Regions from separate parts of the [Clostridium] scindens ATCC 35704 genome, predicted to be linked through region 2. Evidence: riboswitches for the same ligand, from Rfam matches in the RefSeq annotation. Region 2 holds a riboswitch; the other holds the start of a gene.
What was found. Region 2 has a riboswitch for FMN ahead of HDCHBGLK_RS13605 (ECF transporter S component). Riboswitches for the same ligand answer to the same signal wherever they lie in the genome.
Positions count from the first base shown of each region.

Region 1 (7,882 bases), 1.5 Mb from region 2:
CTCGGTATTCCCCGAATCAGATAAGATAGCCTGCCATAAATGACTGTCCTGAAAGAGGCATGCATTGCGGTTTTGGGAAAGATCGGTTATAATTATCAGCAACAGGCATTACATCATTAGCAGGAAAGGATACATGACATGGATATTAATCAGAAAATCACAGAAGAACTTGGAGTAAAGAGATGGCAAGTGGATGCCGCCGTCAAATTGATTAACGAAGGCAACACGATTCCATTTATTGCACGATATAGAAAAGAAGCCACAGGCACCCTGGATGACGAGCAGTTACGAAGGCTTCATGAGAGACTGACGTATCTTCGAAACCTGGAAGAGAAAAAGGAGCAAGTACTTTCCAGCATCGAAGAGCAAGGCAAGCTTACGGAGGAGTTAAGGCAGCAGATACTGGCAGCAGAAACCCTGGTGGTAGTGGAAGATTTATACCGCCCATACCGGCCGAAGCGGCGGACGAGGGCCACGATTGCCAAAGAAAAGGGGCTGGAGCCTCTGGCCGCTGTCATCAGCCTTCAAAAGACCGAAAGGCCGGTGGAAGATCTGGCAAAAGAGTTCATAAATCCTGAAAAAGAAGTGCATACTGTAGAAGAAGTTATTGCAGGCGCAAAGGATATCATTGCCGAAAACATATCGGATGAGGCAGATTACCGTATCTGGATCAGGAAGATCACCATGCAGAAAGGACGGGTTATCTCTGCAGCGAAGAATGAGAAGGCGGAATCCGTCTATGAGATGTATTATGACTTTGAAGAGCCGGTAGGCAGACTGGCAGGACACAGGATTCTGGCGCTGAACCGGGGAGAGAAGGAAAAGTTCCTTACGGTGAAGATTGAAGCGCCGGAAGAAGATATCATACGCTATCTGCAGAAGAAGACGATCCATGGAGAAAATCCATATACAACGCCTATCCTTAAAGATGTGACGGAGGACAGTTACAAGCGCCTGATCGCGCCAGCCATTGAGCGGGAGATTCGAAGCGAGCTGACCGAGAGGGCAGAAGACGGGGCCATCGAAGTATTCAAAAAGAATCTGGAACAGCTTCTGATGCAGCCTCCGATCGTAGGACAGACCGTTCTCGGATGGGATCCGGCATTCCGGACCGGCTGCAAGCTGGCAGTGGTGGATCCTACCGGAAAGGTCATCGGAACGACGGTCATCTATCCTACGGCGCCAACCACGCCGCAGAAGATTCAGGCATCCAAAGATCTGTTGAAAAAGATTATAAAGAAGTATAACATTACGCTGATATCCGTAGGAAATGGAACGGCGTCCAGGGAATCAGAGATGTTCCTCGTGGAATTGCTCAAAGAGATTCCTCAGAAGGTACAGTACGTTATCGTAAATGAAGCGGGCGCCTCCGTATATTCCGCAAGCAAGCTGGCCTCCGAGGAATTCCCCAAGTTTGACGTGGGACAAAGAAGCGCAACCTCTATTGCCCGCCGCCTTCAGGATCCCCTGGCAGAACTGGTGAAGATTGATCCCAAGTCCATAGGCGTGGGACAGTACCAGCATGATATGAACCAGAAGAAATTGAGCGAGGCCCTCTCCGGCGTTGTGGAGGACTGCGTAAATAAGGTGGGCGTTGATCTGAATACGGCATCCGCGCCTCTTTTGGCCTACATCTCCGGCATATCCGCGGCGATCGCAAAGAACATCGTTGCGTACCGGGAGGAAAACGGCAAGTTCACCAGCCGCAGGCAGCTCCTGAAAGTGGCCAAATTAGGCCCCAAGGCCTACGAGCAATGTGCCGGATTCATGCGGATCCAGGGAGGGGACAATCCTCTGGATGGAACCAGCGTGCATCCGGAGTCCTATGAGGCAGCCGAAAGGCTGCTTAAGAAGCAGGGATATAAGCCGGAAGATATAGATGGGGGAAAACTCACAGGCTTATCTCTTACCATCAAGAATTACAAATCCCTTGCCGAAGAACTGGAAATCGGCGAGATTACCTTGATGGATATCGTAAAGGAATTGGAGAAACCGGCCCGGGATCCCCGTGATGAGATGCCAAAGCCCATCCTAAGGACGGACGTTCTGGAAATGAAGGATCTGACGGAGGGAATGATATTAAAGGGAACCGTCAGAAACGTCATCGACTTTGGCGTATTCGTAGACATCGGCGTCCACCAGGACGGCCTGGTACATATCTCCGAGATAACGGACAAGAAATTCATCAAGCATCCGCTGGAGGTTGTGAGCGTAGGAGATATCGTAGATGTAAAAGTCTTAAGCGTCGATCTTAAGAAGAAGCGGATCCAGCTTACGATGAAGGGCATCTAATAATAATATAGAAGAGGGGGTACTGGTAAGAGATGAAGAAAAGGTGGAAGAAGAGCCTGAAGACATTGGCAGGCGTACTGGCAGGAAACGCAATACTGGCGGCAGCAGTGGCCGCCTTCATAGTGCCCAACGGGATCATTATGGGAGGCGCTACCGGCATCGGCCTTGCCATAAGCCATTATCTGCATGTGGATCTGTCTTTGATCATTTTCTGCGTAAATGCAGTCCTCTTTATCCTGGGAGCCTTGATTTTGGGGAAGACCTTTATTGTCACCACGATTATCAGCACATTCGTCTATCCTGCGCTTCTGTCGGCAATGCAGGCAATTCCAGGAATCACCAGATTGACGGACAATGTCATGCTTGCTACCATATATGGAGGAGTCCTGCTGGGAATAGGCGTGGGCCTGATCGTGCGGGTGGGGGCATCCACAGGAGGAACGGATATACTGGCGCTGGTGCTGAACCGATGGCTTCATGTATCCGTGGCCGTGCTGCTATACATCGTGGATTTCCTGGTCCTTAGTTTCCAGGCATTCTTCGCGGACTCCGAACAGATATTGTACGGCATACTTGCGCTTGTGCTCAATACGCTGATCCTGAACCGTGTCATGCTGATGGGAAAATCCCAGATCCAGCTGTTTGTCATATCGGATAAGTACGAAGAAGTCAAACGCCGGATGCTTTTGGAGGTAGACGTAGGAGCCACTATGGTGCACATCGAGACGGGATATGGGCACCGTCAGCAGAAGGGCGTGCTGTGCGTGATTCCCGGGCGAAAACTGTATTTAGTAAATGAAATGATTCAAAATATAGACCCCAAGGCCTTCATAACGATTTCCCAGATCAATGAAGTACGCGGACGGGGATTTACAATGGAAAGGAATTAAATTCATTTGCAAAGGAGAGGTTAGTATGAAAAGAGCGGATGAAAAGTATCAGGCATATGTCCAGATACTGAAAGAAGAGCTGGTTCCTGCGATGGGATGTACGGAGCCCATCGCCCTTGCGTATGCGGCGGCGAAAGCGAGGGAGGTACTGGGATGCCTGCCGGATAAGGTAGTGATCGAAGCCAGCGGCAGCATAATCAAGAACGTAAAGAGCGTCATCGTACCCAATACCAATCACCTCAAAGGAATTCCGGCGGCAGCGACAGCGGGGATTATAGCGGGCAGAGCCGAGAAGGAATTAGAGGTGATCGCGCAAGTTAGCAAGGAGCAGATGGAGCGGATGGTGGAATTCCTAAATACGGCATCCATCAGCGTCCGGCATGTGGACAATGGGATTACCTTTGATATCCAGGTCACCGTAGGAAAAGGGGATTCCTACGCGAAGGTGCGGATCGCCAACTACCATACCAATATCGTGCTGATTGAAAAGGACGGGGAAGTGCGCTACTTTGTACCGGTGGAGGGCGAGAAGGAAGAAGGATTGACGGACAGAGGCATTCTAAATGTAGAGGATATCTGGGAATTCATTAATATCGTTGACGTGGACGACATCCGGGAAATCATCACAAGACAGATCAATTACAACACCGCTATTGCAAACGAGGGGCTCAGGGGCGACTATGGAGCCAACATCGGAAGCGTTCTTCTGGATACATATGGTGATGACGTGCGCACGAGGGCGAAGGCGATGGCAGCGGCAGGCTCTGATGCCCGTATGAACGGATGCGAGCTGCCGGTCATCATCAACGCGGGAAGCGGCAATCAGGGGATGACCTGCTCCCTGCCTGTGCTGGAATACGGAAAAGAACTGAACTCGGGAGAGGAGAAGGTGTACCGGGCACTGGCGCTGTCCAACCTGATCGCCATCCACCAGAAGACAGGAATCGGCAGGCTGTCGGCCTATTGCGGAGCGGTCAGCGCCGGGGCGGCAGCAGGAGCGGGAATCGCTTACTTGTGCGGTGGCGGCTATGAGGAAGTCATCCACACGGTGGTCAATGCGCTGGCAATTGTATCCGGCATGGTCTGCGATGGAGCCAAAGCCTCCTGCGCGGCCAAGATAGCGGCATCTGTTGACGCAGGCATTCTGGGCTATAATATGTACCTGCGGGGACAGCAGTTCTACGCAGGCGATGGAATCGTGACAAAGGGAGTGGAGGCGACCATACACAATATCGGCCGTCTTGGGAAAGAAGGAATGAAAGAGACGAATGAAGAGATCATTAAGATGATGATTGAAGAATAAACAGACTGATAGGAGAGACATCAATGAAAAGAATCATGAAAAGCCTGCCGGCCAGGCTGATACTGGGCGTTATAATAGGCATCGCGGCAGGGCTTGCGGCGAACGAAGCATTTATGAATGTCGTGGTAACTGTTAAATACATCCTTGGAGAACTGATCACCTTCTGCGTACCGCTGATTATTATCGGCTTCATCGCGCCGTCCATTACCAAGCTGGGGAACAATGCTTCCCGCATGCTTGGCGTGGCTATCGTGATCGCATATGCTTCTTCGGTCCTGGCGGCTCTGGGATCCATGGCGGCAGGATACGGGATAATTCCCCATCTGTCAATCGTATCTGAAATAGATGGATTGAGGGAACTTCCGGAGGTAATATTCCAGCTGGATATTCCGCAGATCATGCCAGTCATGAGCGCGCTGGTCCTGTCGGTCATGTTGGGACTTGGCGCGGCGTGGACCAAGGCGGAGACGATAACCCTGGTCCTGGATGAATTCCAGAAAATCGTGCTGGACATTGTGACGAAGATCGTAATACCGATTCTTCCAGTGTTTATCGGATTTACTTTCTGCGGCCTTGCCTATGAAGGCACGATAACAAAGCAGCTTCCTGTTTTTATCCAGGTGGTGCTGATCGTGATGGCGGGCCATTATATCTGGCTTGCAATTCTCTACGGGGTAGCGGGCCTATATGCAAAAGAAAATCCCTGGAAAGTTCTTAAGAATTACGGACCGGCCTATATTACCGCGGTAGGCACCATGTCTTCTGCGGCAACCCTGGCTGTGGCATTAAGATGCGCCAAGAAGTCCCAGCCGCCGCTGAAAGAGGATATGGTCGACTTTGGGATTCCGCTGTTTGCCAATATCCACCTGTGCGGCTCTGTCCTGACAGAAGTATTTTTTGTCATGACGGTATCGCAGGTTCTGTATGGAACCATTCCTTCCTTGGGGACTATGGTGCTGTTCTGCCTGCTGCTTGGAGTATTCGCGATTGGCGCGCCGGGAGTTCCGGGAGGAACCGTTATGGCATCCCTTGGCCTGATTATCGGCATCCTTGGATTTGATGAGTCTGGCACAGCCCTGATGCTGACGGTATTCGCGCTCCAGGATAGTTTTGGAACGGCATGCAATGTTACCGGAGACGGAGCGCTTACTTTGATACTGACAGGCTACGCCAGAAAACATTAGAGCGATACAATGATAATCCTTTTTCAGCAGGAAAGGGTAGGGATATGGAACGAAAGTATACCGTCGAAGAAGTGAGCCGTATTACCGGCGTAAGCAAGGACTACGATTATCTGAAAAACACCTGCGAGACCGGAGAAGTCATCGCGAGAGCGCTGGAACAGGGAACTGGACGGATACTGCCGCTATAAAGTTATTGCATATTGCGGACGAAGGAGTTATAATAGGAGAGAACTGAAAGAGATTCTTCGGGGTCGGGTGCAAATCCCAACCGGCGGTATAGTCCGCGACCCGGCGCGTTTATCCGCGCTGGCTGATCTGGTGCAATTCCGGAACCGACAGTAAAGTCTGGATGAGAGAAGAATTATGTAATGACAAGTTATGGTGCAATCAGACCCCGATGCCAAGGCATCGGGGTTTTTATGCAATACGATGCATCATGGACTGGCGGCAGTTACATGGTTCCAAGAAGATATTCTTTCTTTGACAGTTTCAATTTTCATTAAAAAGGAGAGAAAGAAAATGAGTACAGATGTAATTACAAACGCAAATGCAAAATCAAGAACAAAGGTCAGGATGATGGTTCAGATTGGAATGCTGGCGGCGATTTCCGTCGTGCTGATGCAGTTCGAGGTGCCCCTTCCCTTCGCGCCGGCATTTTACAAGATTGACTTCAGCGAGGTACCGGTTCTGGTAGGATGCTTTGCAATGGGACCATTCGCCGGCGCAGTCATAGAATTGATCAAGATCATACTGCACGTGGCGATCAGCGGAACGACAACCGCAGGCGTCGGGGATGTGGCCAACTTCCTGATTGGGTGCGCATTTATCATTCCGGCCGGACTTATCTATAAAAAGAAAAAGACCAGGAATGGGGCGATTGTCGGTATGGCGGCAGGAACCGTATTTATGACGGTAGTAGGCTGCTTCTTGAATGCGTTCGTCCTTCTGCCCACCTACGCAAAAGCGTTTGGCATGCCCATTGACGCGCTGGTAGGAATGGGAAGCGCGATCAATGGCAAGATTACGGGACTGTCCACTTTCGTGGTGTTTGCTGTGGCGCCATTTAATCTGCTTAAAGGAGTGCTGGTATCCATGATCGTATTTTTGATCTATAAGAAGATCAGTCCGATCTTCAAGATGGGACATTAATCCGCTTGGAATCATACAAGCTTTAAAAACAGTGCCGCCCGGAACAGCGTTTTGCTGATCCGGGCGGCTTTCATTATCTGGCCGGGCAGATCTCGATCCAGTAACCGTCCGGGTCGTTGATGAAATAGATTCCCATGTCAGGATTCTCAAAGCAGATGCAGCCCATCTCTTCATGAAGTGCATGTGCCGCTTCCATGTCATCTGTCCGCATGGCAAGATGGAATTCGTTGTCGCCCAGGTTATAAGGCCTGTCCATATCTCTGAGCCAGGTAAGTTCCAGCAGATGGGGAGTGTCTTCATCCCCCAGGAATACCAGCTTGAAACTTTCGTCGTCGGCCTCCTTTTCTCTGGTGATAGCAAGGCCAAGAGCCTTCTGGTAAAACGCTACCGACTTTTCCAAATCTAATACGTTAATATTGTTGTGGTAAAATGTGAATTTCATGAATCTGTCCTCCTCAAACGATGTTGTCATTGAATACAAAATTAGTATATCATCAGTGGCAGAAGAAAAAAAGATATGCTATAATTAAAAATAGTTTATCTATCAAGAGGGAGCGTAAATGAGCAAAAGAGACAGGAGGAAGGAATATGCCGGTTAAAGTAGAAGTAAAGCTGGACGTAGATTCAATGGCGGATTTTATGGTATATAATATTTACACAAGCGGGCCGGGAATGGTAGCTCTGATACTGGGAGTCCTGAATATGGGGCTTGCGGTAAGTTTTATCATGAAAGGGGATTTTTTGCTAGTGCTTATGTTCCTTGCATTTGCATTCCTGATACTGGGCATCTTCCCGTATTTTATCAGAAGAAAAGTGGCAAAGCAGATGCAGAATTCCAAGAAGCTGGGTGCGCTTGTGACCTATGAATTTGACGACGGAGGCATTACGACAACAACTGCCGATGACAGTGGCAAGGCTTCCTGGAGTAAGTTCAAGAGGGCGGTTGCCAGGAAAAGGATTATCATATTGTATACGGCGGAAAAGCAGGCCATTGTGCTTCCCATTGACCAGATGGGGGATCAGTACACAGCAGTGGTGGATCTGATCTATGCAAACATGCCAGC
Region 1 is NZ_CP036170.1:441,417-449,298, reverse strand. It holds gene HDCHBGLK_RS02290 (Tex family protein) at 139-2,292, shown strand; gene HDCHBGLK_RS02285 (YitT family protein) at 2,325-3,182, shown strand; gene HDCHBGLK_RS02280 (L-cysteine desulfidase family protein) at 3,208-4,485, shown strand; gene HDCHBGLK_RS02275 (dicarboxylate/amino acid:cation symporter) at 4,509-5,669, shown strand; gene HDCHBGLK_RS18875 (hypothetical protein) at 5,714-5,857, shown strand; FMN riboswitch at 5,907-6,034, shown strand; gene HDCHBGLK_RS02270 (ECF transporter S component) at 6,189-6,818, shown strand; gene HDCHBGLK_RS02265 (VOC family protein) at 6,892-7,260, opposite strand; gene HDCHBGLK_RS02260 (YcxB family protein) at 7,407-7,882, shown strand, end outside.
Region 1: it holds a riboswitch for FMN, as region 2 does, so the genes downstream of both, HDCHBGLK_RS02270 (ECF transporter S component) here and HDCHBGLK_RS13605 (ECF transporter S component) in region 2, are expected to answer to the same signal.

Region 2 (7,882 bases):
TACAGAAATAGAAAATACTAAATGTGAAGGAGTTGCGGATATTAAATAAATTTACAGGAATAGTATTATTTTTAAAAGATTTTATGTTATACTGAATATCGCTATGACAGTAAATTCATTCAAATAGGATGAAGAAGGCATGCAGAAGAATAGAAACGTGTGGAGGAGAAGATGCTGACAATAGGAACGCATATGTCTATTGCCAAAGGAATTGCCAAAACGGCTGAAAATGTGGTAGAGATGAAGGCCAATACCATGCAGATATTCAGCCGTAATCCCAGAGGCTCGAATTATAAAACCTATACGGAAGAGGAGATAGGAAGATTCCAGGAGATCCGTCGCAAAAACCAGTTTGGCCCCTTGCTGGCTCATGCGCCATATACGATGAATCTGGCAAGCGATAAGGAGAAGGTCTATGAATTTGCATGTACGGTTATCCGTGAGGATATCGCAAGGATGGATGCCCTGGGGATTGAAAATATTGTATTTCATCCGGGAAGCCATACGGGCATCGGCATCGAGGCAGGAATCCGCAATATTATCGCAGGACTTGACCAGGCAATTACCGGGGATGAGAATATCATGGTGCTGCTGGAGACTATGACTGGAAAAGGGACGGAAATTGGAGCAAAGTTCGAGCACTTAAGAGCAATCCGGGATGGAGTAAGACATCCGGAGCGGATTGGAATCTGCCTGGATACCTGTCATGTGTTTGCCGCCGGGTATGATATAGTAGGAAATTTGGATGGCGTATTGGAAGAGTTTGATAGGGTGATTGGCCTGGATTTGCTCAAAGCAGTCCATTTTAATGACAGCATGATGCCTTTTGGCTCTCATAAGGATCGGCATTCCACGATAGGAGCGGGCGAGATTGGCCTGGAGCCGCTGCTAAGGGTCATGAGACATCCGGCGCTTAAGGAACTTCCGTTTTACTTGGAGACGCCGCTTGAGGATGCAGAGCACAAAATAGAGATAGAGATGATACGCCAGAAACTCTAAACGTGGAGGAAGGAAATGGGAGCGACGTTAAAGATAATAGCACGTATTCACACGGATTTTCCATCCAAATTCGGCATTCCACGCCAAAGCGGACTGGCGGATACACATGGATTCATAATATTTGAGCCAAAGTTCAGAAACCCGGATTCCATTAAAGGAATCGAAGAATATTCAAGACTTTGGCTCCTTTGGGAATTTTCAGAGAATAAAAGAGAAGCATGGAATCCCATGGTTAGGCCTCCCAGGCTGGGAGGAAACAAGAGAGTGGGGGTATTCGCCTCGCGTTCCCCATTCAGGCCCAATCCTATCGGTCTGTCCTGCGTAGAACTGGAACGGGTGGAGGCAGAGACGCCCAAGGGTCCCATTCTCTATATCAAGGGGGCGGATCTGATGGATGGAACGCCCATATACGATATTAAGCCTTATCTTCCCTATGTGGACGCCTATCCCCAGGCAGAGGCAGGCTTTGCGGATCGGGTAAGGGATTATTGCCTGACGGTGGAATTCCCGGAGGAACTCCTTAAGCGGGTGCCGGCAGAGAAAAGAGAAGCGCTGAGACAGATACTGGCCCAGGATCCACGGCCATCCTACCAGGAGGATCCGGAACGAATGTATGGAATGGAATATGCGGGGTTTGAGATACGCTTCCAGGTGGAGGAGAGACGGCTGGCCGTACGGGATGTCTATGCAAAAGCGGACAGGCAGGATATAGTTTCCGGCGTGTGAATGGAGGAATTCGTACCAAAAATGGGTTTACACGAACAGGATACAGGTATATAATGGTAGCCAGCAGATGATGTTACTGCAATCACCTATTCAAAAAAGAATAAAGAAGTCTTTGTGGCAGGGTGCAAATCCCTACCGATGGTATAGTCCATGACCCGCGCAAGCGGCTGATCTGGTGACCTTTTTGAGGAATTCCAGAACCGACGGTATAGTCCGGATGAGAAAAGACATTTTCTGCGTAATTACGCCCGGGACATAAGTATATGTGCCGGGTTATTTTTTTGAGGAGGATTCAGTATGAACCAGATGAAAGAAACAACCAATGTAACTACAGGAGAAAACCTAAAAAGCCGTGATGACGCCAGGACGAAGGTAAAGAAGATTGCGTTTATCGGTCTGATGGGGGCGGTCAGCGCGGTGCTGATGCTATTTCGCTTCCCGATTCCGTTCATGCCCCCGTTCTTATCCTTTGATCTGTCCGGGCTTATGGAGATGCTGGGCGGATTCATGTTCGGACCTATGGCGGCCGCATGCATCATTGTCGTAAAGATCCTGCTGCAGCTTGTGATGCAGGGAAGCTTCTCCCTGGGAACCGGAGAATTGCAGAATCTGATCTTAAGTTGTTCTTACGTGCTTCCGGCGCTGATTATCTATCACAGGAATAAGACGAAGAAAATGGCAATTACTGGTATGGCGGTGAGCACCATATTCGTATCGGTGATGGCGGTATTTACCAACCTGTATCTGATCATTCCGTTCTATGTCAAGTTATTTGGCATGTCCATGGACGACATCATTACGATGTGCCGGACGGTAAACCCGGCGATGAAGAATGTAACCACTATGGCGGTGTTCGGACTGCTTCCATTTAATCTTATCAAATACGGCGTTACGTCTCTGGTGACGTTTATCGTGTACAAGAGGCTGAGCCGTGTAATAAAAGGAATTATAAGCAAATAAAGGAGAGAATCATGAAATTTACATTGGACAAAGACATTACTTATGAGCAGGCGGTGGGCCGCATGTTCGAAATGCTTGGCAACAGCCAGATCATGGCGCTGGCATCCAGCCTGAACGACTACGTTATGGTGCGCAATGTAAGCTGCCTGTTCTATGACGAGAAGATCTACTTTAAGACGGACAAGAACTTCCGCAAGACAAAGCAGCTGCTTGAGAATCCGAATGTAGCCATGTGCTGGAGCGGCGTACAAGTAGAAGGAACTGCAAAGAATAAAGGGCTCGTGGTGGACGAGCCGGGACAGAGATTTGCAAAGGGATATGAGAAATACCTGTGGCAAAGTTACAACAAGTATAGCCACGAGGATACGGAGATTCTGATTGAAGTATCGCCCAAGTATGTAGAGATATGGGACACCAGCGATGATGGGTATGCATTCCAGCTTTTTATTGATTTTGAGAAGAGGCAGATCCAAGTAAAGCCGTATGATCAGAAGTAGACAGGAAGGCTCTGTTTTAGGACCGGGAAACCGGAATCCTGAATAGAGCCTTTTTTATTTGGCTGAAAAATGCACTTGCAATATACCCCATATGGGTATATAATGTGCTTGTAAAGCGAGGTGGTACAGATGGAAGAAATAAAAGAATGCTGTCATAAGAAAAAAGAGCGTTCTGAGAAGGAGTATAAAGATTTGATTCACCGCCTGAACCGTATTGAGGGCCAGGTACGCGGAATAAAAAAGATGGTTGAGAGCGATACTTACTGTACGGATATTCTGGTACAGGTATCAGCGGTCAATGCAGCATTGAATAGTTTTAACAAGGTGCTTCTGGCAAATCATATCCGGACCTGCGTGGCGAACGATATACGGGATGGAAAGGAAGAGACCATTGATGAACTGGTGGCGACGTTGCAGAAGCTTATGAGATAGGAGGCAGGGTATGGAGCAATATACAGTGACGGGCATGAACTGCGCTGCATGCAGTGCCCGGGTGGAGAAGGCGGTTTCCAAGGTGCCGGGGGTAACCTCCTGTTCGGTGAGCCTATTGACGAATTCCATGGGCGTGGAAGGGACAGCAGGGCAGGCAGACATCGTGGCAGCGGTGGAAGAGGCTGGCTACGGCGCTGCGCCGAAGGCTTCCGAGGCGAAGGGAAAGGCCGCTTACGGGACAGCGACGGATGATTTCCTGAAAGATAAGGAAACGCCGCTGCTTAAGAAGCGGCTGATCGCATCTTTGTGCTTTCTGGTGCCGCTGATGTACGTGTCCATGGGGCATATGATGTGGGGCTGGCCGCTTCCGGCATTTATGGCAGACAATCATGTGGCGATGGGATTATACCAGCTGATATTTACGGCTGCAGTCATGGTGATCAACCAGAAGTTTTTTATCAGCGGCTTTAAGAGCCTGTGGCACCGCTCGCCCAATATGGATACCTTGGTAGCCCTGGGGGCAGGAGCATCCTTTGTCTACAGCACCTATGCCTTATTCGCGATGACGGATGCCCAGATGCACGGCGACATGGCAAAGGTAATGGATTACATGCATGAATTCTATTTTGAATCCGCCGCAATGATCCTGACGCTGATTACCGTAGGAAAGATGCTGGAAGCCCGTTCCAAAGGGCGGACGACGGATGCGCTCAAGAGTCTGATGAAGCTGGCGCCAAAGACTGCGACGATCATCAGAGACGGCATGGAGGCAGAAGTATCCATAGACCAGGTGAGAAAGGGAGACGTCTTTGTAGTAAGGCCGGGTGAGAATATTCCCGTGGATGGCATCGTGCTGGATGGCAGCAGCGCGGTCAATGAATCTGCGCTGACCGGGGAGAGCATACCGGTGGACAAGGAAGTAGGAGACACGGTGTCCGCTGCAACCTTGAATCATTCAGGATTTCTCCGGTGCGAGGCCACCAGGGTGGGGGAGGATACGACCCTTTCCCAGATTATTCAGATGGTCAGCGATGCGGCAGCCACCAAAGCGCCCATTGCCAAGGTGGCAGACCGGGTATCCGGCGTTTTCGTGCCAGCGGTAATCGGCATAGCGGCGGGAACCATCCTGGTATGGCTGGTTGCGGGACAGAGCATAGGTTTTGCCCTGGCGAGAGGAATCTCGGTGCTGGTAATCAGCTGTCCTTGCGCGCTGGGCCTGGCGACGCCTGTAGCGATCATGGTAGGAAATGGCATGGGAGCGAAGAACGGGATCATGTTCAAGACCGCCGTTTCCCTGGAAGAAGCAGGCAAGATGCAGATCGTGGCACTTGACAAGACCGGGACGATCACCAGCGGGGAGCCAAAGGTAACGGATATGATTCCGGCATCTGGGATTACAGAAGATGAATTGCTTCGGATGGCCTACGGACTGGAGAGTAAGAGCGAGCATCCGCTGGCCCATGCGATCTTGGCGCTGGCGAGAGAAAAAGGTCTTTCCGATGGGCATGAGGTGGCGGAATTCCATGCGGTTCCCGGAAATGGACTTACCGGTCGGATGGGCGAGGATGTGCTGGCCGGAGGAAATCTTAAGTTTATCGGTGATAAAGCATCGGTGACAGAAGAGATGAGGCAGAATGCAGAACGTCTTTCAGAAGATGGAAAGACGCCGCTGTTCTTTAGCAGGAACGGAGAACTGGCAGGAATCATCGCTGTCGCGGATGTCATCAAGGAGGATAGCCCGCAGGCGATCAAAGATTTGCAGAATATGGGAATCCACGTAGTCATGCTGACCGGCGACAACGAACGCACGGCAAAGGCTATCAGACGGCAGGCCGGTGTTGATGAGGTGATCGCAGGCGTGCTTCCGGACGGAAAGGAAAGCGTGATCCGATCATTGAAAAGAAAAGGAAAGGTTGCCATGGTGGGGGATGGAATCAATGATGCCCCGGCTCTTACTAGGGCGGATATTGGCATCGCCATAGGCGCAGGCACGGATATCGCCATTGACGCCGCGGATGTGGTGCTGATGAAGAGCAGGCTCAGCGACGTGCCGGCAGCCATACGGCTCAGCCGGGCGACCCTTCGCAATATCCATGAGAATCTATTCTGGGCATTCTTCTATAATGTGATAGGAATACCCTTGGCGGCCGGCGTGTGGTACCCGCTGCTTGGATGGAAGCTGAACCCTATGTTCGGGGCTGCGGCCATGAGCCTGTCCAGTTTCTGCGTGGTCACCAATGCGCTGCGCCTGAACTGGTTCAAGATGCGTGATGCAAGCAAAGATAAAAAAATAAAAACCAAAAAGAAAGAGGAGGAGACAACGATGGAAAAAACCATGAAGATTGAAGGAATGATGTGCGGACACTGCGAGGCAAGAGTAAAGAAATGCCTGGAGGCCCTTGAGCAGGTGGAGGAAGCAGCGGTAAGCCATGAGGAAGGAACCGCGGTCGTAAGGCTGAATGGAGAACTGGCAGACGATGTGCTGAAGAAGGCGGTGGAAGATCAGGACTACAAGGTGCTGGATATCCAGTAGTAAAAGGCATTTCTAAAAATTAAATAAACAGTCAGACAGTCATATTGACGCAAAAGCATTTTCTTGCTAGGATAGCCATATGGTTCAAAATAGAACTAAATATGGAGGCGAGAAAATGCTTTTTGATTTGTGGGATGGATTATCCCTGTTTAAAAAAATCTATGACCAGTCATTGGAGCCGGTCTGCAAAAAATACCAGTTGACCCGTATGGAACTGGACATCCTTTTGTTTCTGGCCAACAACCCGGGCTATGATACTGCCAAGGATATCATCGAGCGCCGGCGGCTCACCAAATCCCATGTATCCATGTCGCTCAAGGATTTAGAGAGGCGGGATCTGGTGCAAAAGGAATATTATCCGGGCAACCAGAAGACGGCGCATCTGAAACTGTCTTCGGCATCCATCCAGATGGTGGCAGAAGGGCAGCAGGCCCAGAAGAAGTTTTTTCAGACGGTTTTCCGGGATTTTAATCCGGAAGATGTAAGCCGGATGGAGGATTACTTCGAAAGAATGCGGAAGAATATGCAGAATGCGCTGAAGGAGGAATTATAGAATGCTTACGAAATTTATTGTATGTTTTATCGCAGGGATCGGGGCAGGCCTGGGGACCGGATTTGCCGGAATGAGCGCGGCGGCGGTGATAAGCCCGATGCTGATTACCTTCTTGCATATCCCCGCCTATGAGGCTGTGGGAATCGCCCTGTCAAGCGACGTTTTAGCCAGCGCGGTCAGCGCTTATACTTATGGGAAGCATAAGAATCTGGATATCAAAAATGGAATCGTCATGATGATTTCCGTGCTGTGCTTCACCCTGGTGGGGAGTTATATATCCAGCCTGGTCCCAAGCCATGCCATGGGCGGCTTCTCCGTGTTCATGACGCTGCTTCTGGGAATCAAGTTCATTGTAAGGCCCGTCATGACGACAAAGGAGTCTATGGAGGCTGTCAGCCCGAAGAAGCGGTTTATACAGTCCATATTCTGCGGCATGCTGATCGGATTCATCTGCGGATTTGTAGGAGCGGGCGGCGGCATGATGATGCTTCTGATTCTCACCAGCGTGCTAGGATATGAACTGAAGACTGCGGTAGGGACCAGCGTGTTTATCATGACGTTTACGGCATTTACCGGAGCGGTGAGCCACTTTGCCATCGGCGGGGCGCCGGACTGGTGGTGTATGGCTTTCTGCATCCTGTCTACATTTTTATGGGCAAGGGTGGCCGCCAAGTTTGCGAATAAGACGAGCCCGATCATCTTGAACCGTGCGACAGGAGTCGTGCTGTCCGTTCTTGGCATTTCTATTATTGCAGTGAATTACCTGGCTTAAAAATGCCTCTTTTGGTCAATAATGTCAATAAAGACGTTTATTGAGGAAAGAGGAAGAATAATGAAGACATTTGAAGAATTATATAAGGATGTTCTTAGCCGGAAGATATCTCTTAAGGAGCCGCTTCCATCGGAATATAATCCGCTGCATCTGGACTGCCTGCTCCATCCAAAGAATTATGCCCCGGTCATACCTTCTGTCGAGTGCGAGGAATGTGCCTATGAGCGTGCCTGCCAGAGAAGCTGCATCTTTGATGCCATCGAAGAAGGAGAAGACGGAAAACTGCGGATCAATCCCTCGCTTTGCACAGGCTGCGGCGTGTGCATGGATGCCTGCAAAGAAGAAAAACTGACTGCCAGCAAGGATGTACTACCTGCCATGAAGGCAGTCCGGGAGGCCAAAGGACCGGC
Region 2 is NZ_CP036170.1:2,628,189-2,636,070, forward strand. It holds gene HDCHBGLK_RS13595 (deoxyribonuclease IV) at 172-999, shown strand; gene tsaA (tRNA (N6-threonylcarbamoyladenosine(37)-N6)-methyltransferase TrmO) at 1,015-1,725, shown strand; FMN riboswitch at 1,830-1,958, shown strand; gene HDCHBGLK_RS13605 (ECF transporter S component) at 2,023-2,685, shown strand; gene HDCHBGLK_RS13610 (pyridoxamine 5'-phosphate oxidase family protein) at 2,697-3,182, shown strand; gene HDCHBGLK_RS13615 (metal-sensing transcriptional repressor) at 3,312-3,614, shown strand; gene HDCHBGLK_RS13620 (heavy metal translocating P-type ATPase) at 3,625-6,147, shown strand; gene HDCHBGLK_RS13625 (MarR family winged helix-turn-helix transcriptional regulator) at 6,263-6,700, shown strand; gene HDCHBGLK_RS13630 (sulfite exporter TauE/SafE family protein) at 6,702-7,472, shown strand; gene HDCHBGLK_RS13635 ([Fe-Fe] hydrogenase large subunit C-terminal domain-containing protein) at 7,533-7,882, shown strand, end outside.